4 regions of the Bradyrhizobium sp. LA2.1 genome follow, and region 2 is predicted to be linked to each of the others. Evidence: riboswitches for the same ligand, from Rfam matches in the RefSeq annotation. Region 2 holds a riboswitch; each other region holds the start of a gene.
The links. A riboswitch is a leader RNA that binds a small molecule or an ion and turns the genes downstream of it on or off. The one in region 2 is predicted to bind cobalamin.
Positions count from the first base shown of each region.

Region 1: another riboswitch for cobalamin. It lies ahead of ABIB95_RS34585 (ribonucleoside-diphosphate reductase subunit alpha); the one in region 2 lies ahead of ABIB95_RS02155 (energy-coupling factor ABC transporter permease).
Region 3: another riboswitch for cobalamin. It lies ahead of ABIB95_RS07190 (TonB-dependent receptor); the one in region 2 lies ahead of ABIB95_RS02155 (energy-coupling factor ABC transporter permease).
Region 4: another riboswitch for cobalamin. It lies ahead of ABIB95_RS34570 (TonB-dependent receptor domain-containing protein); the one in region 2 lies ahead of ABIB95_RS02155 (energy-coupling factor ABC transporter permease).

Region 1 is NZ_JBEPQI010000023.1:90,143-96,073, reverse strand. Features, by position in the region: gene ABIB95_RS34590 (ribonucleotide-diphosphate reductase subunit beta) at 39-1,193, opposite strand; gene ABIB95_RS34585 (ribonucleoside-diphosphate reductase subunit alpha) at 1,204-4,107, opposite strand; cobalamin riboswitch at 4,230-4,447, opposite strand; gene ABIB95_RS34580 (hypothetical protein) at 4,561-5,139, opposite strand; gene ABIB95_RS34575 (DUF6925 family protein) at 5,201-5,931, opposite strand, start outside.
Region 2 is NZ_JBEPQI010000001.1:504,302-510,232, forward strand. Features, by position in the region: gene cobT (nicotinate-nucleotide--dimethylbenzimidazole phosphoribosyltransferase) at 1-475, opposite strand, end outside; gene cobF (precorrin-6A synthase (deacetylating)) at 486-1,235, opposite strand; gene ABIB95_RS02155 (energy-coupling factor ABC transporter permease) at 1,277-1,954, opposite strand; cobalamin riboswitch at 1,992-2,209, opposite strand; gene cobA (uroporphyrinogen-III C-methyltransferase) at 2,255-2,986, opposite strand; gene ABIB95_RS02165 (cobyrinic acid a,c-diamide synthase CobB) at 2,983-4,293, opposite strand; gene cobM (precorrin-4 C(11)-methyltransferase) at 4,293-5,075, opposite strand; gene ABIB95_RS02175 (cobalamin biosynthesis protein) at 5,072-5,440, opposite strand; gene cbiE (precorrin-6y C5,15-methyltransferase (decarboxylating) subunit CbiE) at 5,437-5,931, opposite strand, start outside.
Region 3 is NZ_JBEPQI010000003.1:363,515-369,445, forward strand. Features, by position in the region: gene ABIB95_RS07180 (Cj0069 family protein) at 1-282, opposite strand, end outside; gene ABIB95_RS07185 (GFA family protein) at 443-850, opposite strand; gene ABIB95_RS07190 (TonB-dependent receptor) at 989-3,337, opposite strand; cobalamin riboswitch at 3,538-3,745, opposite strand; gene ABIB95_RS07195 (hypothetical protein) at 3,977-4,342, shown strand; gene ABIB95_RS07200 (FixH family protein) at 4,445-4,837, shown strand; gene ABIB95_RS07205 (efflux RND transporter periplasmic adaptor subunit) at 4,922-5,931, shown strand, end outside.
Region 4 is NZ_JBEPQI010000023.1:84,102-90,032, forward strand. Features, by position in the region: gene ABIB95_RS34545 (adenylate/guanylate cyclase domain-containing protein) at 109-1,845, shown strand; gene ABIB95_RS34550 (hypothetical protein) at 1,972-2,148, shown strand; gene ABIB95_RS34555 (hypothetical protein) at 2,301-2,513, shown strand; gene ABIB95_RS34560 (hypothetical protein) at 2,616-2,873, shown strand; gene ABIB95_RS34565 (hypothetical protein) at 3,002-3,223, shown strand; cobalamin riboswitch at 3,299-3,512, shown strand; gene ABIB95_RS34570 (TonB-dependent receptor domain-containing protein) at 3,627-5,744, shown strand; gene ABIB95_RS34575 (DUF6925 family protein) at 5,762-5,931, shown strand, end outside.

The DNA.
Region 1 (5,931 bases), on a different contig from region 2:
GCACAGGTGACACGCCCGCGGCATAACCATGATCGGTGCTATTCCCAAGTCAGCGCACCACCATTCTGGTATTCGATGACGCGGGTCTCGAAGAAGTTCTTCTCCTTCTTCAGATCCATTGCCTCGGACATCCACGGGAACGGGTTCTCGACCTCGGCGAACACCGGAGCGAGCCCGATCTGCGCACAGCGGCGGTTGGCGATGAAGTGCATGTACTGCTCGCACAGCGCCGCGTTGAGCCCAAGAAAGCCGCGCGGCATCGTATCGCGTCCGTAGGCGGCTTCCAGCTCGGCCGCATCACGGATCATGCCGCGAACCTCGTCCTGGAATGCCGCCGTCCACAGATGCGGGTTCTCGATCTTGATCTGGTTGATCACGTCGATGCCGAAGTTGAGATGGATACTCTCGTCGCGCAGGATGTATTGATACTGCTCGGCGATGCCGACCATCTTGTTGCGGCGGCCGAGCGACAGGATCTGCGCAAAGCCGGTGTAGAACCACATCCCCTCGAACACGACATAGAAGGCGACGAGATCGCGCAGGAAGGCGCGGTCGCTATCCGGCGTCCCCGTCTGGAACGACGGATCGTCCAGGTGCTGCGTGTGCTTGAGCGCCCAGGCCGCCTTGTCCGTGATCGACGGCACCTCGCGGTACATGTTGAACAGCTCGCCCTCGTCGAGGCCGAGGCTTTCGACGATATACTGGAAGGTGTGGGTGTGCACCGCCTCCTCGAAGGCCTGCCGAAGGAGGTACTGCCGGCACTCCGGATTGGTGAGGTGACGGTAGATCGCCAACACGATGTTGTTGGCGACGAGCGATTCAGAGGCTGCGAAGAAGCCGAGATTGCGCTTGATCGCGCGCCGCTCGTCCTCCGTTAGCCCGTCCCGCGACTTCCATAGCGCGATGTCGGCCTGCATCGAGACTTCGGTCGGCATCCAGTGATTGTTGCAGCCTGAAAGATACTTCTCCCAGGCCCATTTGTACTTCAGCGGAAGCAGCTGGTTGACGTCGGCGCGGCAGTTGATCATCTGCTTCTCGTCGACCGAGACGCGGCCGCCGGCGCGATCGATCGCACCTAAGCCGGTCGGGTCGGCCGGCTCGAGCTTGAGCTGGGTCTGCGGACGCAGTGCGGTGGCGAGACTTGAGACGGCCGGAGCGGCCGCTGTGGTTTCGGTATCGGACCAGTCAAGCATCGTCATCTCCTCACTGGCACGCTTCGCATTCGGGATCGTCGATCCGGCAGGCCTTGATGCCGTCGAGGTCCGGCACCGCAGAGGTCGGTATCATGATCGGCGCGTGCGACACCGCCACAGACGCGGACACCGCATTGAGCTTTCCGTCGGTGCCCTTCAACGTCGATTTCTCGACATGCGTGGCGCTGTGCGAGCGCAAATAGTAGGTCGTCTTCAAGCCGCGCCGCCAGGCCAGCCGGTAGAGCGCATCGAGCTTCTTGCCGGAGGGATTGGCGATGTAGAGGTTGAGCGACTGCGACTGGTCGATCCATTTCTGCCGGCGCGCGGCCGCCTCGATCAGCCAGGCGCTGTCGATCTCGAAGGCGGTGGCGTAGAGCGCCTTCAGATCGTCAGGAACGCGGTCGATCTGGCCGACGCTGCCGTCGAAATATTTGAGGTCGGAGACCATGACCTCGTCCCAAAGCCCCCTCGCCTTGAGGTCGCGGACCAGGAACTCGTTCACGACCGTGAAGTCGCCGGACATGTTCGATTTCACGAACAGGTTCTGATAGTTCGGCTCGATCGACTGCGAGACGCCACAGATGTTGGAGATCGTCGCCGTCGGCGCGATCGCCATGACGTTCGAGTTGCGCATGCCGCTGGACGTGACCTTCTTGCGGAGGCGATCCCAGTCGAGCGTCGCGGAGCGATCGACGTCGAGACCACCGCGCGCGTCGGCGAGAAGCTGGATGGAGTCGAGCGGCAAGACGCCCTTCGACCACAGCGAGCCCTCGAAGCTCGGATAACGTCCGCGCTCCGCGGCGAGATCGGACGACGCTTCGATCGCGTGGAACGAGATTGCCTCCATGCTGGTGTCGGCAAACGCCACGGCCGCGTCGGACGCGGTCGGAATGCGCTGGACCTGAAGCGCTTCCTGAAAGCCCATCAGGCCGAGCCCGACGGGACGATGACGCATGTTGGAGCGCCGCGCTTCCGGGATCGTGTAGAAATTGATGTCGATGACGTTGTCGAGCATCCGTACTGCTGTCGTCACCGTCCGCTTCAGCTTGGCATGGTCGAGTCCATTGGGACCGACATGGTTGAGCATGTTGACGGAGCCGAGATTGCAGACCGCGACCTCGTCGGCGGAGGTGTTCAGCGTGATCTCGGTGCAGAGGTTCGACGAGTGGATCACGCCAACGTGCCGCTGCGGCGAACGCAGATTGCAGGGGTCCTTGAAGGTGATCCAGGGATGACCGGTCTCGAACAGCATGGTCAGCATGCGACGCCAGAGGTCGCTCGCGCGCACGGTCTTGAAGACGCGCATGCCGCCGGCTTTCGCCCTGGCCTCATAGGCCTCGTAAGCCGTCTTGAACGCCTCGCCATAGAGATCGTGCAAATCGGGCGTCTCGTCAGGCGAGAACAGCGTCCATTCGCCATCGGCATCGACGCGCTGCATGAACAGGTCCGGCACCCAATTGGCGGTGTTCATGTCGTGGGTGCGGCGGCGGTCGTCGCCGGTGTTCTTGCGCAGGTCGAGGAATTCCTCGATGTCGACGTGCCAGGTCTCCAGATAGGCGCAGACCGCGCCCTTGCGCTTGCCGCCCTGGTTGACGGCAATCGCGGTGTCGTTGGCAACCTTCAGGAATGGAATAATGCCCTGGCTCTCGCCGTTGGTGCCCTTGATGTGGGCGCCGAGGCCGCGCACCGGCGTCCAGTCGTTGCCGAGGCCGCCGGAATATTTTGCCAGCAGTGCGTTGTGCTTGATCGACTTGAAGATGCCGTCGAGGTCGTCCGAGACGGTTGTGAGAAAACAGGACGACAATTGCGGACGCAGCGTACCCGAATTGAACAGTGTCGGCGTCGAGGCCATGAAGTCAAACGACGACAGGAGGTCATAGAATTCGATCGCCTTAGCCTCGCGATCGATTTCGCGCACCGCCAAGCCCATCGCGACACGCATGAAGAAGGCCTGCGGCAATTCGATCCGCTTGCCGCGGACGTGCAGGAAGTAGCGGTCGTACAGCGTCTGGAGGCCAAGGAACTGGAAGTTTAGGTCGCGCTCGGGCTTGAGTGCAGCCGCGATCCGGCCGAGGTCGAAGCGGGCCAGCTCAGGATCGAGCAGTTCGGCATCAATGCCGGTCTTCAGATAGGCCGGGAAATATTCAGCATAGCGCACAGCCATATCGGCCTGCGAGGCGGAGGTCGGCACGGCATGGACATAGGACAGCACCTCGCCGCGCAGCTTGTCCAGCAGCAGGCGCGCGCTGACATAGGCGTAGTTCGGCTCCTGCTCGACCAGCGTGCGCGCGGCCATGATCGAGGCCAGTGCCAGTTCGTCCTGGCTGATGCCGTCGTAGAGATTGCGGGTGGTCTCGGTGAGCACGGGTGCCGCAGAGACGCCGTCGAGACCGGCGCAGGCTTCGCCGATAATCAGCGCGAGCCGCTTGGTGTCGAGACCAACGCGCGAACCGTCGGCGAGCGTGACATGAAGTGCCGGCGCGACAGCGGGCGTCACTTCCGCGGCCGCCTCCTCGGCGCGCTGGCGCGACCGCTCCTCGCGGTACAGCACATAGGCGCGCGCGACCTTGTGGTGCTCGCTCCGCATCAAGGCGAGCTCGACCTGGTCCTGCACGTCCTCGATATGGAAGGTGCGTCCCTCGCCTGCCCGCCGCATCAGCGCAGTGACGACTTCGGCCGTCAGCTGCTCCACGCTCTCATGGACGCGGCGCGAGGCGACCGCGCTGGTGCCTTCGACCGCGAGGAAGGCCTTGGTCATGGCGACCGCGATCTTGGCGGAATCGAACGGCGAGACTTTTCCATTGCGGCGGATGATCTGCATGGCCGGCTCGCTCGAAGCAGGCGCAAGCGATAGTGGACGCAAATGAACGATGGGTGCGGAAGCGGTGTCCGCGTCGTGCAGGTTCAGTGACATCAATGGGCCCCGTGATGCGCGCGTTGTGTTTGAACGGGGCTGTAAGGAAGGACGCTGCAGAAACGCCGGCAGCAGAGTTGCCGGGCGGTGCATGCAAGCGACCGCCGGACACCCCGCCCGTGGACGTTCAGATCGTCGCGGCAGGTCTCCTGGCTCGCAGGTCGTCGCCCACTTCCCGTCTTCCCGGTGCGAAAGGCACCAGTGACGATTGTTCGGAAGCAGCTCGCTGCTGACAGTTGCGGGGGCAGCGCCGGAATTCCGCGCTCTCGCGCGGTTCACCGGCTTCCCTCTTAGCCACTAAATCTTGCGATCCAGCGGAACCGTGACGCCCACATGTGGTGACATATGCAGCCGGGTGTCAACGATTCGTTGCGGGTCATGAACCCTGTTCCCTGTGGAATGCGGGAATTCCCGCCGGGCTCGCGCAACCCTTGGGATGACGCACATCCAGCATTACGCGTTCCGCATCGCGCGCCCGAACGGATCGACCAGGCGGACGATCTCGCAGGCGGCGACGAGGCCGGCGAGCCAGACGGCGCTGGTCAGCCCGATGCGCGTCACGATGGCCGCAGTGAACGCGCCCTCGCCGCCAAGGAACGGCGTCGCGGCAAGCAGCGCGAGCTCATAGGCGGCGTAGGCGGCGACGAGCGCGATGGCCAGCATCAGCGGCGTGCGGCCCTGCGGCAGCAGGCGGAGAACGGTCGATGCCGCTGCCGTCGACAGCAACGCGGCAGCACCGATGACAAAGCCCCAGGCGATGGTGCTGCCATCGATGGGATAGTGCAGCACGCCGAAGCCGATGGTCTGGTTCACGAGCCAGGCGCCGGTGACGACGAGCAGCGCCGGACGCATCGGCAGCATCGCGGCGGCGACGACGGCGAACGCCGCAAACGGCGTCGCGCAGGCAAGCGCGAAGCTCGCGAGCGCGCATGACACCGTCAGCAGCACAAAGCAGAACATCGGCGCGAGGCGCGAGGTGACCGGATGAAGGCGGAAACGGTCGGCGTGGGGCGGCAGGATGGTGACAGTCATGGAACGATCTCCTTGTGGGATTTGTAGCACAATTTTGCTGGAACGCGGCATCACGTCTGACTCAGTGAAGAGCCTCCATGGGATCTTCAGTCTCGGCTGGATCGCGCCGGTCGTAGGCGGCAAGCCAGGCGGCGAGTGCCGCCGTGTGCGGCTCCATGGCAGCCAATTGACGCAAGGCCACGCGAACGGTGGCGCGCGCCGTGCGATCGGGCGGAAGCGTCATCATCTCAGGTCCCCGCCCCTTCGCGACCGCCTCGACCACGGCCCTCTTGCACGCCGTCAGCTCCGGCAGCCCATAGAGTTCGAGCAGCGCCTGGAAGGCTGCGTGACGATCCGGCCGAAAAGCGCGCTTGCGGCCGAGCTGATCGCGGAGCGGATGGGCCGGATAGAGATGCGCGCAGGGGATCCACCCCTCAGGCAGCGGCTCGTTGGCGGCATGGGTGCGGCGATGCGCGAGCAGCTTTGGCAGAACGTGGGTGTGCGGGCCGTCAGGGCTTCGCCCACCCGGCGGCGGGATCCGCTGGAATACCTCGGCGCGCCCGATGCGGCTGATGAAGACGCGGTGCGGATTGGCGGTCAGAATGATCCGCATGGCATCGCTTTCGGGCGCGAACACGGATTGGCCCGTGCGGCTCCTGAGTGCGGCGACGGCATCGGCATCGCTGACGCGGATGCAGGCGTCGATCTGCAACGTTCCGAGACCAAGGTCGAACAGGATGCCGCTGCGATCCCTCGTCAGGAGCGCCTCGACATCCGGACCGAGCTCGGTCAACACGGTACGACCACTCATGG
Region 2 (5,931 bases):
CGACTGCGCGCTGACCGGCTTCGAAGGCGAATGCCAGCTCCGTGGGGCTGAGCGCTGCTTCCACGCTGAAGTCGCGCGTGCCCTGGCGCGGCTTGTCGGTGACGATTCCTGCCATCTCCTCCTGCGCCAGCGTGCCGGCGTCCACGACCTCAAGGTTTGAGCCAAGCTCACGCGCCAGCACCGAGATCGCGGCACCGCCCGAGGCAAAATTCGCCATCATCGCGATGGTCACTCCTTGCGGATAGGCCGACACGCCCTGCGCGACGATGCCGTGATCGCCGGCGAAGACGATGATCGGCACTCGCGCGGCGCGCGGCTGCTCGGTCGCCTGCAGGCCCGCAAGCTCGACCGCAAGCTGCTCCAGCCGGCCGAGCGCGCCGGCCGGTTTTGTGAGTTGCGCCTGACGCGCGAGCGCCGCCTCGCGATGGACAGCGGAGACATCGGGGCATTTCCGGGTGACCCAATCGGGGAGCATGCTGCCTCGCTTACGGCCTGCGCTTGAGAATGTAGCTGTCCATGATCCAGCCGTGCCGCTCGCGCGCATCCTGTCGCGCGGCGACGATGTGCGGGGCGATCTCGGCCAGAACGCCGGACATGACGATCTGATCGGGCATGCCGAGATAGGCGCCCCACCAGATGTGCAGCCCCGCTGGATCGAGCGACTGGAACGCCGTGCCGCCGTCGAGCATCACCACCACGGTATCGACGCCCTGCGGCCAGCCGCCTTCGCGCAAGCGGCGTCCCGTCGTGACCAGGAAAGGCTCGCCGATGTCGTTGAGCGGCAGCGCATGCGCCGCGCACAGCGCCTGGATCGAAGTGATGCCGGGCACGACCTCGATATCAGGCAAGGGATCGAGCCGCCGCGCAATGCGCAGGGAGGAATCATACAGTGATGGATCGCCCCAGATCAGCAGCGCGACCTTGCCATCATCACCGAGCTGGCTCGCGATCGTCCGCGACCAGGCCGCGGCCACGGCATCGTGCCAATCGTCGACGCCCTTGTGATAATCCGCTTCACCGGCATCGCGCACGGGAAGGTCGAACTCGGCAATGCGCGTCGTTTGATTGGTGAGCACATCCGCGCAGATCGTCCGCCTGAGATCTGCGAGATCGGACTTCGCCGTCCCCTTGCGCGGGATCAGGATGAGATCCGCCGCGTTGATGGCTTGAACGGCGGCGCGCGTGAGCTGCCCGGGATCGCCGCAACCGATGCCTATCAGGGAGAGCGTGAGCATCGCGCGTGCAGGGGCGGCCATGACGGCCGCCCCTTTGTCTCTTAAGCCGCGTTGTGCAGGCGCGGCGTGACGAGGCCGGGCGCGGTGACGCCGCGCAGCGACTTCGCCAGCGCCAGCACACCGAGGTCGGCCAGCGGCTCGATCACGATGACGAGCGCGTAGGAGGCCGCGAAGGTCGCGATGTTGACGAGGTTGGTCGCACCGAAGCCGGAGCCATAGAGCGCCCAGAACGCGACCCAGGCGATGACGCCGGCCTGATACGTGGTCGAAAGCGCCAGCGCCTGGCGATACCTGAGATCGACATAGGCGGTGTTGCGGGCAATGATCCGCGCGGCGATCGCCTGGATCCCGAACAGCGGCACCAGCAGCGTGGTGACGTTCATGCCGAATTGCGGCAGATCGGGCGGCTCGAAGAAGATGCCCTGGAAGAACAGTCCGAACGCAAGGCCGAAGGCCGCGGGCGCTGCCCCAAACAGCAGGAACAGGGTCGAGCCAAGGATGAAGTGCACCTCGGAGACGCCGACCGGGAAGTGCGGCAGGATCTCGAAGAAGACGAACACGAGGCCCGTGGCGGCGAGCGTCCGCGCAGCGAACGACGTGATGCCCTGCTCGCGCACGGTCTCGACCGCGAGCTTCAGCGCAACGCCGCCGACGGCGATGCCGGTTGCGTAACTCAACACGAGCTTGGCGCCCGATACGACTCCGGGTTCGATATGCATGGTTCAGTTCCTTCCTGCCGTCACACCCGACGGCCTTGGCCACAAAACATGCACGGCCGGTCTCCTGGCTCGCGGTTCACTGGGGTTCTCCGGCCTTCCCGAGCCTCGCGGCCCAGTGGCTGATCGGAGCCCCTCACCGCTTACAGTCGCGGGGGCGGCTGGGGTTTTGGGCGGCGCAACTGTCCGCCCACCCCCATTCCCGATTATGCTCCGGCGGTTTGCGCCGCCTCGAGCACCATGCATCTCCTGTGTGCCCCTTTCGCCAGCCGGGCGTCAAGGGGCGAAGGGCGGCCGGGACGGTCATGACGGATAATCCCCGGCCAGTGCGCCGAACAGGATCACGGCGGCCGTCGAGGCAGCGCCGCCCCGCGCAAGTTGCTCGGCCAGCTCGGCAATGGTGGTGCGGACCAGCCGCTCGTCGGGACGACCGAGGGATTCGGCGAACAGCGCCGGGGTATCCGGCGCGAGGCCGTGCTCGATCAATTTTGCGACAAGCGCCGGAAAGGTGCGCCGGCCCATATAGACCACGGTGGTCGCTTCGGGATCAGCCAGCGCCGCCCAGTTCAAATTCTGCGGCAGCTCGCCGGTGACATCGGCCCCGGTCACGAACTGCACCCGGCGCGAGGTGTGGCGCCGGGTCAGGGGAATGCCGGCTTGCGCAGCGGCGACACAGGCCGAGGTGATTCCGGGAATGATCTCGTAGCCGATGCCGGCTTCGCGCAGCGCCTCCAGCTCCTCCTCGAGCCGGCCAAAGATACCGGCATCGCCCGATTTCAGCCGCACGACACGGACGCCGGCCGCGGCGTAGTCGACCAAGAGGCGGTTGACGTGGTGCTGCTTGGTCGAGGGCCGCCCTGCCCGCTTCCCCACCGCGACGAGATTGGCGCCGGGCCGGGCCAGATCGAGGATCGCGCCGGAGGCGAGGTCGTCGTAGAGCACGACGTCGGCATCGCGCAGCCGCGCGGCGCCTTTGAGCGTGAGGAGCTCGGGGTCGCCGGGGCCGGCCGAAATGAAAGTGACAAAACCGCTCACCGGTCCTCCGCGATCAGATGGAAGAACGTGCCGGTGGCATGACCGCGGCGCGAACCGGTCTCGGCGATGACCGCGCCTGTTGCATCGTGCACGACCGCCAGCGGCGTATCCGGCTGCGCGATAATCGTCGAATAGTGGAACTCATGACCGCGCAGGCGCGCGCCGACCTGATGGCCCGGCATCGGCGCTGCGAGTGCAGCGAGACGATAGCCCAGATGCATGCGGCGCTTGGCAAAGCTCGTCTCCAGTCCGAGCAGGCCCGTCATCTCATGACGAATGCCATCGGCATCGGTCAGAGCGGTTCCCAGCACCATATAGCCTCCGCATTCGCCGTGCACCGGCCGCGTGTCAGCGAAGGCGCGCAAGCCGCTGCGAAAGCGGGCATTGGCCGCGATCTTCCCCGCGTGCAGCTCGGGATAGCCGCCGGGCAGCCAGCAGACATCGGCGCTCGCGTCAGGCGCTTCATCGGCAAGCGGCGAGAATGTCGAGATCTCGGCGCCGGCAGCGCGCCAGGCCTCCAGCATGTGCGGATAGATGAAGGAGAACGCGGCATCGCGGGCCAACGCAATGCGCTGCCCGGGCGGCGTCACGTTCATGCCGTTTACCGCCGGTTGCGGCGACCAGCTTGCTGCCGATCCCAGCACCGCATCGAGATCGACGTGTTCGGCAACAAAGCGCGCGGCTTCGTCGATCAGCTTGCCGATCTCGGCCTGCTCCTCGGCCTGTACCAGCCCGAGATGCCGTTTCGGCAGGCTGATCTCGGCATGGCGCGGCAGCGCGCCGAACACGGCGATGCCGGCATCGTTGAGTGCACGCCGCACGAGATCTTCATGCCGCGGGCTGGCGACGCGATTGAGCACCACGCCGGCAAGCTGCACACCCGCGCGATAGTCACGAAGGCCTGCGGCGATCGCCGCTGCCGTCTGTGCCTGCCCGGAGGGATCGATCACCAGCAGCACCGGCCAGCCCAGCATTTCCGCAATGTCGGCGGTGGCGCCGGTACCGGAGACGCCGCGCGCGGCGACGCCGTCGAACAGGCCCATCGAGCCCTCCGCGAGCACGACATCGGCATCAGTGCCGCGACCGACGAGATGAGCTATCGCCCCGCGATCCATTGCCCAGCTATCGACGTTGACGGAAGCGCGCCCCGTCGCGGCGGCATGGAAGGCGGGATCGATATAATCGGGCCCGCTCTTGAAGCACTGCACGTTCAATCCGCGATTGCGCCAGGCGCGCGCCAGCGCCAGCGTCAGCGTGGTCTTGCCGACGCCGGAGGCCGGCGCGGAGATGACGAGCCCTGCCGGCATCACGATGCCTCCGGAAAGCGCGGATCGGCGCCGACCGGCCGATAGCGCCGATCGTAATCGGCGGCATAGAGACGGCTCTCGTCAAAATCCGCAGCACCAAGCGTCTTGCCGACCAGGATCAGTGCCGTGCGCTCCATCTCGGTCCCGACGGCGGCATCGAGCGTCGCCAGCGTGGCGCGAACGATGCGCTGGTCCGGCCAGCTCGCGCGCCAGACGATGGCGACCGGGCAATCCGCGCCGTAATGCGGCGTCAGCTCGGCGACGACCTTGTCGAGCAGATGGATCGACAGATGGATCGCGAGCACCGCACCGGTGGCGGCGAACGCCGCGAGCTTTTCGCCCTCAGGCATTGCGCTGGCGCGGCCCGGCGTGCGCGTCAGCACCACCGTCTGGGCAAGACCGGGAAGCGTCAGCTCGACCTCCAGTGCAGCTGCCGCAGCCGAGAAGGACGGCACGCCCGGCGTGACCGTGTAGGGAATACCGAGCGCGCGCAGGCGGCGAAGCTGCTCGCCCATCGCCGACCAGATCGCGAGATCGCCGGAATGCAAGCGAGCAACATCCTTGCCGTCGGCATGCGCGGCAGCGATCTCCGCGATGATCTCGTCGAGCGACAGCGGCGCGGTGTTGACGATGCGGGCGCCGGGCGGGCAATGCGCCAGCACGCCCTCGGGCACCAGCGAGCCCGCATAGAGGCAGACCGGACAGGCCGCAATGAGGTCGCGTCCGCGCAACGTCAGCAAATCCGGAGCGCCCGGTCCTGCACCGATGAAGTGCACCGTCATGCGCCGTCTCCTTCCGCGATCGCGGCGGTCGCGGTGCGATCCCGCGAGACCGCCCGCGGCGCAATCAATCGCGCGCGAGGGCCAGCCGCAACGAGCGCCGCGGCTTCAGCGACCGAACCCGTGCCGAACTTTTCCGCGACGAGCTCCGATTGCGTCGGCGTCTCGATGCCGGCCAGCATGTCCGCCGGAACCGGCTTGATCGGCACGCCGCATTCACGCGCGAGTTGCTTCAGCGGCTCCGCGTCGGCCTTGTCGCTGACAGTCGCGACCGCCGCAAGGCCTTCGGAACCACCGGCTGCCATAAGCGCCTCGCGCAGCGAAGCCAGCGTGACATCCTTTTTGAATCCGAGTCCGGCGACTTTCATCGAACCGCACTCCATTGCACCACGGGCCGCGACGCTTCCCAGGACCGGTAGCGGCCGAGCGGCGCGGCATGGGCAATCTCGACCCGCATCAATTCGCCACCGTGGCGCTGGTGCAGCTCGCCGAGCAGCGCTTCCGTTTCCAGCGTTACCGCATGCGCGACGAGCCGCGCACCCGGCGCAAGCCGCGACCAGATGGCATCGAACATCGCGATATCGAGACCGCCACCGATGAAGACGGCATCCGGCGCTTCCAACGCAGCAAAAGCTTTCGGCGCGCTCCCCGTGATGACGGTGATCCGATGCGCCAATCCGAACGCTGTTGCATTGCTGCGGATATTCGCGGCGCGATCCTCGCGCGCCTCGATGGCGGTCGCCGTCCCGCCGCACAGCGCCCATTCGACCGAGATCGAACCCGAGCCGGCGCCGATATCCCACAGCCGCTCGCCGGGTCGCGGCGCCAGCGCCGAGAGCGCCAGCGCGCGCACCGGCCG
Region 3 (5,931 bases), on a different contig from region 2:
AACGTCGCGAAGTAGCGGGTCGAGGGCCTCGCGCGTCTTGCCCTGATGGATCGGATCGACCCAGACGAGCACGCCATCGACGGCGAGCAGTTGATCGCGGACGGCGCCGGCGAAGATCTCGTCGTAGATCACCGGCCGGGCTTCGATGCCGACCGCGGCGAGTGCTTCGAAAACGCGGACGAAGCGGCTGTTTTGTGCCGTCGTGTCCCGGCGCGCGGCAGCGTCGCCGCGGGAGAGGATGGCAACGGTAGGGCGGAGAGGAGGGTGGCGTTCGGTATCCATGCGCAAGCTCCACGAATGGCGTGCTGCGCAGAGCTTGGACCGAGGTCTCACGGGGAGTCTGCTTCGTCCCCACGCCGATCAATCTACGTGAGATCGTCCGGCCGTTGCAAGATGGTGTTTGTGCGGTTCCATCCAGATGGCGAACGCTTCGCGCGCGCCGCTACGGTGGCGGAGGATAGCGGTCGAATGTCGGCAGTTCGTGCGCGCGCTCCATCCATCGAAGGCGCTCTGCGACCTGGATGTGCATCGTCGCCGGTACGGCATCGGGATCGTCGTAGGTCGCGCTCTGGACGTCGATGACCCCGGGCAACATGTCGGCGTTGACATAAAACAGGCCGGTTCCGCAGTCGCCGCAAAAGTGCCGCCGCGCATGTTCCGAGGAGTGATACACCTTGGGCTCGCCTTTGGTCACCTTGACGGCATCGTCCGCGTACATCGTCCAGCCGACGACGGGAGCGCCCGCGTGAAGCCTGCAATCGCGGCAGTGACACAGCGCGTGCACGATCGCTTCGCCCTCGACCCGATAGCGGATCGCGCCGCAGTGACAACCGCCGGTGATGGTGCTCATGCGTTCCTCCCGATGGAAGCGAGGTTTCGTTGATCGATAGCTCTCGAGACCTGCGGCTTCAACGGCGCAATCGATTTGCGATTGCGTCCTACTGTCGCGTGACAACTCCTGCCACGGCGCGGGCGATGTGATCCGCGACTACCATTTGAACGAAGCTGCGACCTCGTAGCTGCGCGGCGCGCCGAGGATGATCTGGTCGGTGTAACCCGGATCGCCCCAGGCCGCGTAGAGCTTGTTGGTCAGGTTCCTCACGCGAAAGCTGATCCGGGTCTGGTCCACGCCCGGGAAATAGGCTTTGGGGATGTCGACGAATGCGAACGCGTCGAAGATCGTGTAGGCGTCCATCGTGACCAGATTGTCCTGGAAGTTGAAGCGGTCGCCGACGTGACGGACGAGGCCGCCGATCTCCACCGGCAGCTTCGTGTCGAAGCGATAGGAGGCGCCGGCGTTGGCGATGAAGTTCGGAACGTTGGGCGGTGTCTTGCCCGAATAGGACTGGAAGTCGCCATTGCCGTCGACATAGGTGAAATCGATGAAGCGCGACTGCACGAAGGCGACGTTGCCCCATAGTTTCAGGCCCGCGACCGGATTGACCGCGGCGGCGATCTCGACGCCCTTGGAGGCCATCTTGCCGGCGACGTTGAAGAGGATGCCGCTTTCGGGGACGTAGACGTTCTTGCGCTCGATGTCGAAGGCCGAGAACGTGGCCTCCGCGCGCTTGTCGGCCGACAGCACTTTCACGCCGGTCTCGTAGGTCCGCGACGTCGTGAGCAGCAGCGGCGTCGTGGGCCTGAGGATGAAGATGTTCGCCACCGTCGGGTCGGCTGCCGTCGCGTACTGGCTGTAAAGCATCACGCCGGGCGCGATGTCCCAGGTGTAACCGATGCGTCCGGTGACCGGATTGAACGTCTTCGAGAAAGGATAGTTGGCTTTCAGGAGGCCATTCTCGTCGAAGCGGGTCCGCGACAGCTCGATATTCTCAAAACGGATGCCGCCGATCAGCGCAAAGGTCGAGGTCAGCTTGAGCCGGTCCTCGAACGACAGCGAGGCGGTGTCGAGATGGGTGTAGATCTTCTCGTCGCTGCGCGGGCCGTAGAGGCCGCGGTCCGGATTGAGGAGGTCGACGTAGTCATTGAAGAACAGCGTGTCCTGCGAGACGTTGAACTGGTTGCTGCTCGCCGCCACGGTGGCGACGAAGCGATTGTCCATTCCGCCGAGATTGGAATTGACGGTGAGGTCGGTGATGTTGCCGTAGAGCCGCTGCGCGTGATCGAGCGCCAGGCGCTCGCGGTAGATGCTCTGCGCGCCTGCGAAATTGCCTACGGTCTGGTCGAACGACGAGATCTCGTTGTTGAACCAGTGCCGGTGGGCGTCATAGCCATAGACCTGGCTCTTCAGCGAGATGTTGTTGGTGATGTCCCATTGAAAGCCGCTGCGCAGCCAGAGCTCGTTGGCGCCGCTGTGATTGTCGAGCACGTTGTAGTTCGTGGTCAGCGTGCGCGCGTCGATGGTGACCGGGACCGGCGTGCCGCCGCCGAGGTAATAGTTGCTCCAAAGGCCGGAGACGACGCCGTACGTCGGCACGATGCCCGGCGCGTTCGCCGGCACCAGCGGCGTCCCCCAGTAGAAGCGGTCGTTGTCCTGCCTGTATTCGGTCGCGCCCCAGATCTTCAGGTTCTCGTTGACGCGATAGTTCAGCTGGCCCGAGACGTTGCTGAGCTTCGAATAGGTGTCGTCGATAAAGCCCTTGTTGTTGAAATGGCTGATGTCGAAGCGGTAGTCGAGGCCGTTGATCAGCGTGCTGCCGCCCGAGCCGTATCCGGCGCGATAGCCGTTGAAGGAATCGTAGGAGGTGAAGGCGTCGTTGACGATTGGTCCGGTGTGCGGCGCCTTGTTCACGTAGTTGATGGCGCCGCCGGTCGCACCGAGGCCCGCCACCAGCGAGTCCGGTCCCTTGATGATCTCGACCTGCTGGAGGCCAGCCACGTCCATGGGACGGCCGGTCATGGTCGACGGCCCGATCGGGATGCCGTTGTAGAGCGTGGAGATCTGGTCGCCGGAAAAGCCACGCATCGAGAAGATGGCGGGCGCGCCGGGCGCATCGCCGCCGGTGACGCCGACTGCAGCCTTGGCGACGTCGGTCGTGGTCCGGATGCCCAGGTTCTGCATCGTCTGCTGACTGATGACCTCGACGGTCGCCGGCATCTCGCGCGCCGTGATGCCGAGCCGGGAGCCGACGTCGGTGACGGCTGCCGTGTTGAGCGGCGTCTGCACCGGGCCGCTCGGAGCTTGCGTGGCCGGAACGGCGACAGCAGGGGCGCCACGATTGCGTCCCGCGGCGCGCCGGGCGGCGCGCTGCTTCTGAGTGCCGGGGCTGACGGCAGGAGCCTGTCGCGGCGCAGGCGGCGACACGATCACCGGGCCGACCTCCCGGGAGCGGTTGTCCTGCGCCGCGCTTTGCGCGAGCGCCGCGGACGACAAGGACACCGACGAGAGCAGAGTAATCAGGAAAGCACGCGATAACGCTGGCCTTGCGCCAGCACGGAAATGAAGATTTTGCACGACAACGCTCTGCGGCGACGCAAACAAACCGTCACCGCGGTTGCCTTAGTCATCCACCTTCGCCCCAGGCGGCGGATGCACCGGCTACTTGTCCGACATCAGGGCACCCCGCCCAATGCGTTCGCGCGTGACCATGGCTGGTAGCAGGTTTCCTGGCTCGCGGGTCATCGCCTTCGACCACCTTCCCAGAGGCCCAAGCGGGGCTCCAGTGGTTTGTTTGGTCGTCGACTATCCGCCTACAGTTGCGGGGGCAGCCGCGGAATTGCCCACTGAGGTGGACGCACCGCATTCCCTTGAAGAGTCCTTGCGGACACTACCGATCACGAAACTGGCATCAGGGGATGAGCGCGTCAACATCCGCGCGGGCTGCTGGACGGGCCGGTCGGTCGATGGTGGCCTTGTGTTGCTGTTTTGCACGATAGTCCGAAGGGGTGCGTCGAAACGTCCAACCCGGCCTCCGGACGAGCCTGGGTAACGAACGCTTGACCACGATCAATGACTGCCTTTGGTGTCCGAATATGCTACTGAGGCCGAGTTCCGGCCCGACAAGGTAAGTCGATATTGATGCAGTTCGTCCGTACCATCGTGGCAGTCGCCATCGCCATATCCCTGGCGATGCTGCCGGTTGGCGCGTCCGCGGCGAACCTCGCAATGTCGTCGGATGGCATGCAGACGGCCATGCACATGAACGGCGACGCCGACATGTCGATGGACGATTGTTGTCCCGACATGAAGGGAACGGGCTCCCATAGCGGCGGCTACAAGTGCGGTATGGGCTTCTGCTGCGTTGGTGGGATCATCGCGCTCGGTGATGTCAGGCCCGTGGCGTTCGAACGTCTCGCGGTCGTGGCCAGCACGATGGCTATCCCCCCGGATCAGGTCGTTTCCTTCCGCGGCGGCAGTCCTCCTTTCCGACCTCCTCGAATCTGATCTCGCAAAGCCCGAGACGCGAGCGGCAGGCCTGCTCGCGACGACGACTGACGTGCGCGCTTCAAGCGCCACGGCGAAAGATCAATTCATGAGGACAGGACAATGCTTTCCAAGATCAGCACCGCGGCTCTCGCCGCCACCCTTTCGCTTGCCGCTTCCGCCGCGATGGCGGGCGCGGGCGACTACGCCTTCGAGCCCGTCACTCCGCAGATGAAGAAGGGCGAAGACGTCACGCTCGCCGTTCGCCTGACGAACAAGCAGACCGGCAAGCCGATACCGGACGCGGTCATCTTCAAGACCCGCCTCGACATGGCCCCGGACGGGATGGCCGAGATGGAATCGGCGGTCGCGCCGCTGCCGTCCAGGGAGCCGGGTGTGTACGCCTTCAAGACGGACCTGCCGATGGCTGGCCGCTACCAGATGACGCTGTCTGTGAAGGTGCAGGGCGAACCGGAGACGGTCACCGGCAAGGTGATGGTCACGGCGGTCAAGTGAGCGTTCGGGCGCTGCCCGGCAGCGCCCGACATTCCCCTTTTTCCTTCACACGGACGCGCGCTCCCGGGCGCGCGGATACACGACATGAAAACGCTGCGTCTCCTGACGGCCCTTGCGCTGGGCGGCGGCCTGGTCCTGGCCGGCTACTACTGGCATTCGAACGGTGCGGGCTGGCTCGCTGAGGCCGACATATCATCGGCTGCGGCTGCCGCGGAGCGAACGCCGCTCTACTACCGCGATCCAAGTGGTGCGCCGCTCTGGTCTGCTGGTCCGAAGAACGACGACCGCGGGCGGGACTATCTGCCGGTCTACGACGACGATGGAGCGGCCGTCGCGCCGGCGCCACCGAAGGCGCAGGCGGCTTCGCCGCGAAAAATCCTCTACTACCGCAATCCCATGGGGCTGCCCGATACGTCGACCGTCCCAAAGAAGGATCCGATGGGGATGGACTATGTCGCCGTTTACGAAGGCGACGACACCGACGACGGCACGGTGAAGCTGTCGCCCGGCAAGATCCAACGCGCGGGCGTGAAGTCCGAGCCCGTCGCGCAGCGCTCGATCCGGGTCTCGGTGAAGGCGCCCGGCACGATCCAGCTCGATGAACGCCGCGTGTCGGTGATCGCGATGCGCGCCGAAAGCTTCGTGCAGAAGGTCGCCGACGTGACGACCGGCACGCGCGTGAAGGCCGGCCAGCCGCTGATGGAAATCTACAGTTCGGCGGTGGCGTCCGCGGCGGCGGAATATCTCGCGACGATCACCTCCAAGACGGTCGGCGGTGTCGAGATGTACGGCCGCGGCTCGCGACAGCGGCTGGTCAATCTCGACGTTCCCGAGTCCGTCATTGCGGAGATGGACAAGACGCACACCGCGCCCGTCGCCATACGCTGGTCTGCGCCGCGCGACGGGGTCGTGCTCGAGCGCAACGCGATCGAAGGCATGCGGGCCAATCCCGGCGACGTCCTGTTCCGGATCGCGGACACCTCGGTCGTCTGGGCGCTGGTCGACGTGGCCGAGCGCGATCTCGGCAACATCGCGGTGGGCCAGTCGGTCGCGGTGCGCGCGCGCAGTTTCCCCGGCCGAACCTTCACCGGGAC
Region 4 (5,931 bases), on a different contig from region 2:
TTGCGCGCGGTCAGGGGCGTCGCGAGGGCCAGATTGCGCGTGTTCCCGCCGCCAAAACCGGTGTATTGAGTTCCCAACCGGTCCTTTCAGCTCTTACCCCCACCGCTCATGCCACTTTTCAACCAGTCGATCAGGCGCAAGATCGTCGGGATCGCCCTCGGATTGATCGTCCTGATGCTGGTCACCGCGATTCTTTCGATGGTGATGTCGAGCCAGGTCGGTGTCCTGCTCGACGAGCTGACCGATCGCTACATTCCGGCCTATGGCCATCTGGCGCGCGCCAACATCCGCTCGCTGGAGCGCTCGGTGGCGCTGCGGCGGATGGTCATGATGAAGATGCAGGCCCCCTCGGAGGAGGAGGCCTACGCGGCGCGCCTGCGCGAATTCGAGGAGGCCGATCGGAAGATCGACGAGGAAGCCGAGGCCGCGCGCACGCACATCAACGCGATCATCGACGACAAGAGGACGCCTTCCGACAATGCCGGGCTGGCGCGGATCGAGACCCGCATCGAAACCGCTCTCACCGAGCTGCGTCACGACATGAATGAGGACCACGCAAAACTCCTCAAGCAGGTCGAAGGCAAGCAGATGACGGAGGCGCGCGGGACCCTGGAGCATCTCGACACCATACGCGACCAGTTCAACCAGAAGATCGACGCGATCCGCGCCGACATGCTGAAGCAGGTCTTCGCCAGTACGGCGACAGTGATCGGTCGCCAGCACCAGGCGATGATCATTTCGGGCATCGTCACCATCCTCGCGGCGGTGGTCGGATTTGCTTTCGCGCTCCTCGTCTCCAGTGGCATCACGCGACCGGTGCGGCTGTTGCTCGCCGGCACCCGCGAGGTCGAGGCGGGCCGCTTCGACAAGACCATCACGGTCTCGACCCAGGACGAGATCGGCGAACTCGCCGCCGCCTTCAATCGCATGATCGAGCAGCTGCGGCACAACGAGCGGATCCGTGAGACCTTTGGCCGCTATATCGATCCCAAGGTAGCGCAGGGGCTGATCGACCGCCCGGAGGTCGCCATCGACGGCCAGCGCCGGGTGATGACCATCATGTTCTCCGACATGAGCGGCTTCACCTCGATGAGCGAGGGCATGACCCCGCGCGGCCTCGTCAAGGTCATGAACCACTATTTCACGGTGATGTCCGCGCCGATCCGGAGCCATCGCGGCGTCATCGATAAATATATCGGCGATGCCATCATGGCCTATTGGGGCCCTCCCTTCATTGAGGAGGACGAGCCGGCGCTGTTCGCCTGCTACGCCGCCATCGACATGGCCGATGAGGTGCCGGCGTTGCAGAAGCAATTGCCTGACCTGCTCGGCATCCGCGCCATGCCAGGCCCTTGCGATCTGCGCATCGGGATTGCCACCGGCGAGGTCCTGACCGGCAGCATCGGCTCCGAGCTGATGATGAGCTTCACCGTGATGGGCGATGCCGTGAACCTCGCTTCGCGGCTCGAACTGGTCAACAAGATCTACGGCACGCGGATCCTGATCGCGCAGGCGACGGCGGACGCGATCGGATCGAACCTCGAGCTGCGCGAGATCGATCGTCTCGCGGTGGCCGGCCAAAGCGCATCGCAGGCCATTTTCGAGGTGATGAGCAAGGCGCACGGGCTCAGCGTCCCGCAGGAGAGTCTGCGCGCGCGCTACGCCGAAGGCCTCGCCGCCTACCGCGCGCAGCGTTTTGACGATGCTCGCGCCGCGTTCAATGCAGCGCTCGAAGCCGTGCCCGGCGACGGTCCCTCGCGCACGCTGCTCGGCCGCATCGCGCAGTTCGAGGCCAATCCGCCGGACGCAGCTTGGGATGGTGCCTGGCGGCTGGAGCAGAAATAGCCGTTCTTGCTGGGCTTGCACCGTCCTTGCTGGAAAAAACGTTTCTACTCGATAACGATGTTCGCCGTGACCTATTTCTCAGGCTTAGGTTTGACGTCCCTTGTGGCGTTTGATGGGGACACGCCGATGACAGAACTTCATGACAGGCTGGAACGGTTCGAGACGCTCACCGCCGAATGCGAGCTGATTGCCAAGCTCGCCACCGACAGCACCAAGCGCGAGTTCTATCTGAGACTCTCGGAGCAGTATCGTCAGCTGGCGGTGGATATGCGGAAGGCGATCGCGACCAAGGCCGCGGCCTGACGCCGCCTGCAATCCGTTCTTAATGTTTGGCGCGCATCCTTTGAGGATGCGAGCGTCGCGATCATGATTGCTCGCATTGGGAATGCCGAGGTCCGTTGCGGTGCAGCGCATCTCGCTGACGTCGCTTTGCCGCTCCTCACCAGGGCAATCCCATGCGCCTTCTCGCAGTCCTCATCTTCGCGCTCATGATGGCCGCCTGCAACCAGGAGCAGGACATCACCGGCTCGACCCCGGTCTGTGCGATGCGGAACTACAGCTCCTACAATCCCCGCGACATGAACCAGTGCGTTGCCGCCTGCAAGGCGTGCGACCACGGCAACACCGTCACCTGCACCACGTCATGCACCCTCAAGGGTGCCCACTGAGCGGCGGCGCTGGCTGGAGCTAGCGCTGAGGGTGCTCGGGCACCGGAACGATCCACATGGGTTAGTCATTGAAGGGGCAGGCAGGACGCGGAGTCCTATGGAATGGGTATGCTCGATCTCGGTCGGTTCCTGGTGTCGTGCTCGCATTGCGATGCATGGCCGATGGCGGCCAACGTCAAACGTTCGAGCTGGTCTTCGTCGCCGCACGAGGTCCGCTTCGTATGCCCGCGCTGTCGCAGCGAGGAGACCGCCATCATCTCGGCCTCCGGTGAGCTGACCCCGATCCGGCGCATCGACGCTCCGCTGCGCGACGTCACCGCGGCCTGGGCTCAGGCCCAGCGGCCAAGAGGTCGGGCGTAGCCCGCCCGTCACAGGACCAAGAGATCGGGCGTAGTCGGCTCTGCGCAACGCCTTGCGCGGTCCGTTTTTGGAACCCGGCCTACGCCGACGCGTTTCCGCTCCGACATCAACGCATCGAGGCCCTGCGAATGATCAGCGAGCATTTCGACACCCGCACCCGGATCAACATGAAGCTGGCGCTGGATCGGGTCTGCCGCAATCGCCCGGTCGGCGAGGACCATTGCTTTCGCAGGTCCGTTGCCGAGAACATCATCCGCTGCGCGCTCACAGGCCGCACCGGCATCGGCCAGCTCGTCGATGCCGGCGAGCGGGCGGTGATCAGGACGCGTTCGGAGCAGGAGCCGGCCTGATTGCGCCGGCTCAATCTCCGGTGCGGCGCTCTGACCGTGATGCAACCGGCCGATTGACTCTTCGCTTGCCCGCCCCGTAGATTGGCCGGTGACGGTTCTCCTCACGGAGATCAAAAGGGAACGTGGTGCGAGGTTTTCCCGATACCGGGATATTCTCAACGCCACGGCTGCCCCCGCAACTGTAAGCGGTGAATCTTTCGTCATATGCCACTGGGAATCTCGGTCCTGGGAAGGCGACGTAAGGTAACGACCCGCGAGCCAGGAGACCTGCCGTCAGCCGTGGTCACACGCGAAGATGTCGGTCGGGGAGTACAGACATTAGCTTCACCGGAGCAATCGAACGCTCCGCCGTGAAACCTCGTTCGCTGTGACGTGCCACTGACGTCATACCGAGGTTACAAGAGTGTCCCGTAATGTCTTTGCCGCCAGGCGCTTCCGCGCCGGCGTTGTCGCGTTCGTTTCCCTATATTCGCTCGATCTGTCCATTGCCCAGGCGCAGCAGTCGGCATCGCCCGATCTGCTGCCGCCGGTCGAGGTCGCGCCGACCGAGCGTCCGGCCAAGCCGCAAGTCGCGCGGCCTGGGCCCGACCAGCCCGAGCAGCGGCGCGTCGCTCGGCTGCCGAAGCCCGAGCTGGTGCCGGCGTCGTCTCCGGTTGCCGGGGTATCCGCGGCCAACCTGTTTCCGACGGTCGTCGTCAGTCCGACGGGTATTGTCACTCCGACCAATCTGGTTGCGAGCTCGGTGACGGTTCTGACCGCCAGAGACTTGGAGCGCGATCAGCGCCGGACCGCATCCGATGCACTGAGCGCGGTTCCCGGCCTCAATCTCGTGCAGACCGGCGGCCCCGGCGGACAGACGTCGATCTTCATGCGCGGAACGAATTCCAACCACACCAAGGTCCTGATCGACGGCATCGATGTCAGCGATCCCGGCAACCCGAACCGTTCGTTTGATTTCGGCCAGTTGCTCACCTCCGACATTCAGCAGATCGAAGTCCTGCGCGGTCCGCAGGGCGGTCTCTACGGCGCAGACGCGCTGGGGGGCGTGATCTCCATCGTGACGAAGAAGGGCGACGGTCCCGCCCGCGCCACCGGCTCGGTCGAGGGAGGCTCGTTCGGAACGTTCAATCAAACTGCAGGTCTGAGCGGTTCACAGGACCACTTCAACTATGCCTTCAACGTCGCGCATTTCCACGCGAACGACGTGCCGGTGACGCCGGTCGAATTGCTGCCGCCGGGGCAGAAGGCGATCGGCAATTATTACGACAACATGACCTACTCGACGAAGCTTGGCGTCGAATTGAGCGAAAACCTGACGCTCAATAGCGTGGCGCGGTACACCGACGCCACCCTGCGCTTTACCGGAGACACCTTCGATCCCGTCACATCCGCGAGCTTTCCCGCGGCCGCGCAAAGCACGCAGACGGTGCACCAGCTCTTCACGCGCGGGGAGGCGGTCTGGTCCGCTCTCGACGACCGGATGAAAAGCTATTTCGGCGTCAACTACACCAATCACTGGAACTACAACATCTCGCCCGGCGACGCGATGGCCACGATCACGACCGGCGACCGCGTCAAGTATGATTGGCACACCACGACCCAGCTCGCGCCCAACAACAATGTCATCATTGGTGCGGAGCATGAGACCGAAACACTGCAAACGGCGACGGTCTCGGCGCAAAACGTCAACAAGGCCGGATATATGGAGCTGCAGTCCCAGTTCCGGGATCGCGTCTTCTTCACGGCCAACGTCCGGCAGGACGATAACGAGCGGTTTGGGGAACATCCGACCTTTCGTCTGGCGTCTGCCATGATCGTGCCGGTCACGGATACGAAGTTCAAGGGAAGCTACGGCACGGGGTTCAAGGCGCCAACGCTCAACCAGCTTTACGTCAGCTTTCCCGCGTTCTTCTTCTTTGCAAATCCCAACCTCAGGCCCGAGGAAAGCGTCGGATACGACGCCGGCTTCGAGCAACCCTTGTTTGGCGATCGTGTCCGCTTCGGGTCGACCTACTTCCGTAACAACATTACCGACCTGATCCAGAGCACGTTCGATCCCGTGACGTTCACGAGCACCAACACCAATATCGGCAAGGCGATCACGGAGGGCACGGAGAGCTTCGTCGCGGCTGCGATCACCGACCGGCTTCGCGTTCGTGCCGACTACACTTTTACCCGCGCAGTGGATGCAACGGCGGGACTGGAGCTGCTGAGGCGTCCGAAGGAGAAGTGGAGCGCAAATGTCATCTGGAATCCGATCGACCCGCTCACATTGTCCGCAACAGTGTTGCACGTCGGGAGTTTCGTCGATGGCAACCGCGACTTCAGCATTCTGCGTCTGCTGGCTCCGGCCTACACTGTCGTCAACGTCGCAGCCGAATATCTGGTCACCGACCAGGTGAAGGTGTTCGGCCGGGTCGATAATCTCGCCAATGTGCACTATCAAAATCCGACCGGCTTTCTGCAGCCGGGACTGGGCGTCTATGGCGGCATTCGCCTGGCGAATTACGACGTCAGATAGTGAGAGAGAGAAGCCTCATGACGACGGCCGATCCGCTCATGGACCTGATCGCAAGCCAGCTTGCCGACGCTGAGGCCGGCTGGAGCGTCGGCACGTTCGGTGCCATTGCCGAGTTCACACGCGAGCCCGGTGAGGCCTTCGATATGGAGCAGTCTCGCAACGGGATCAGCGCCGTGACGCAGAAGGG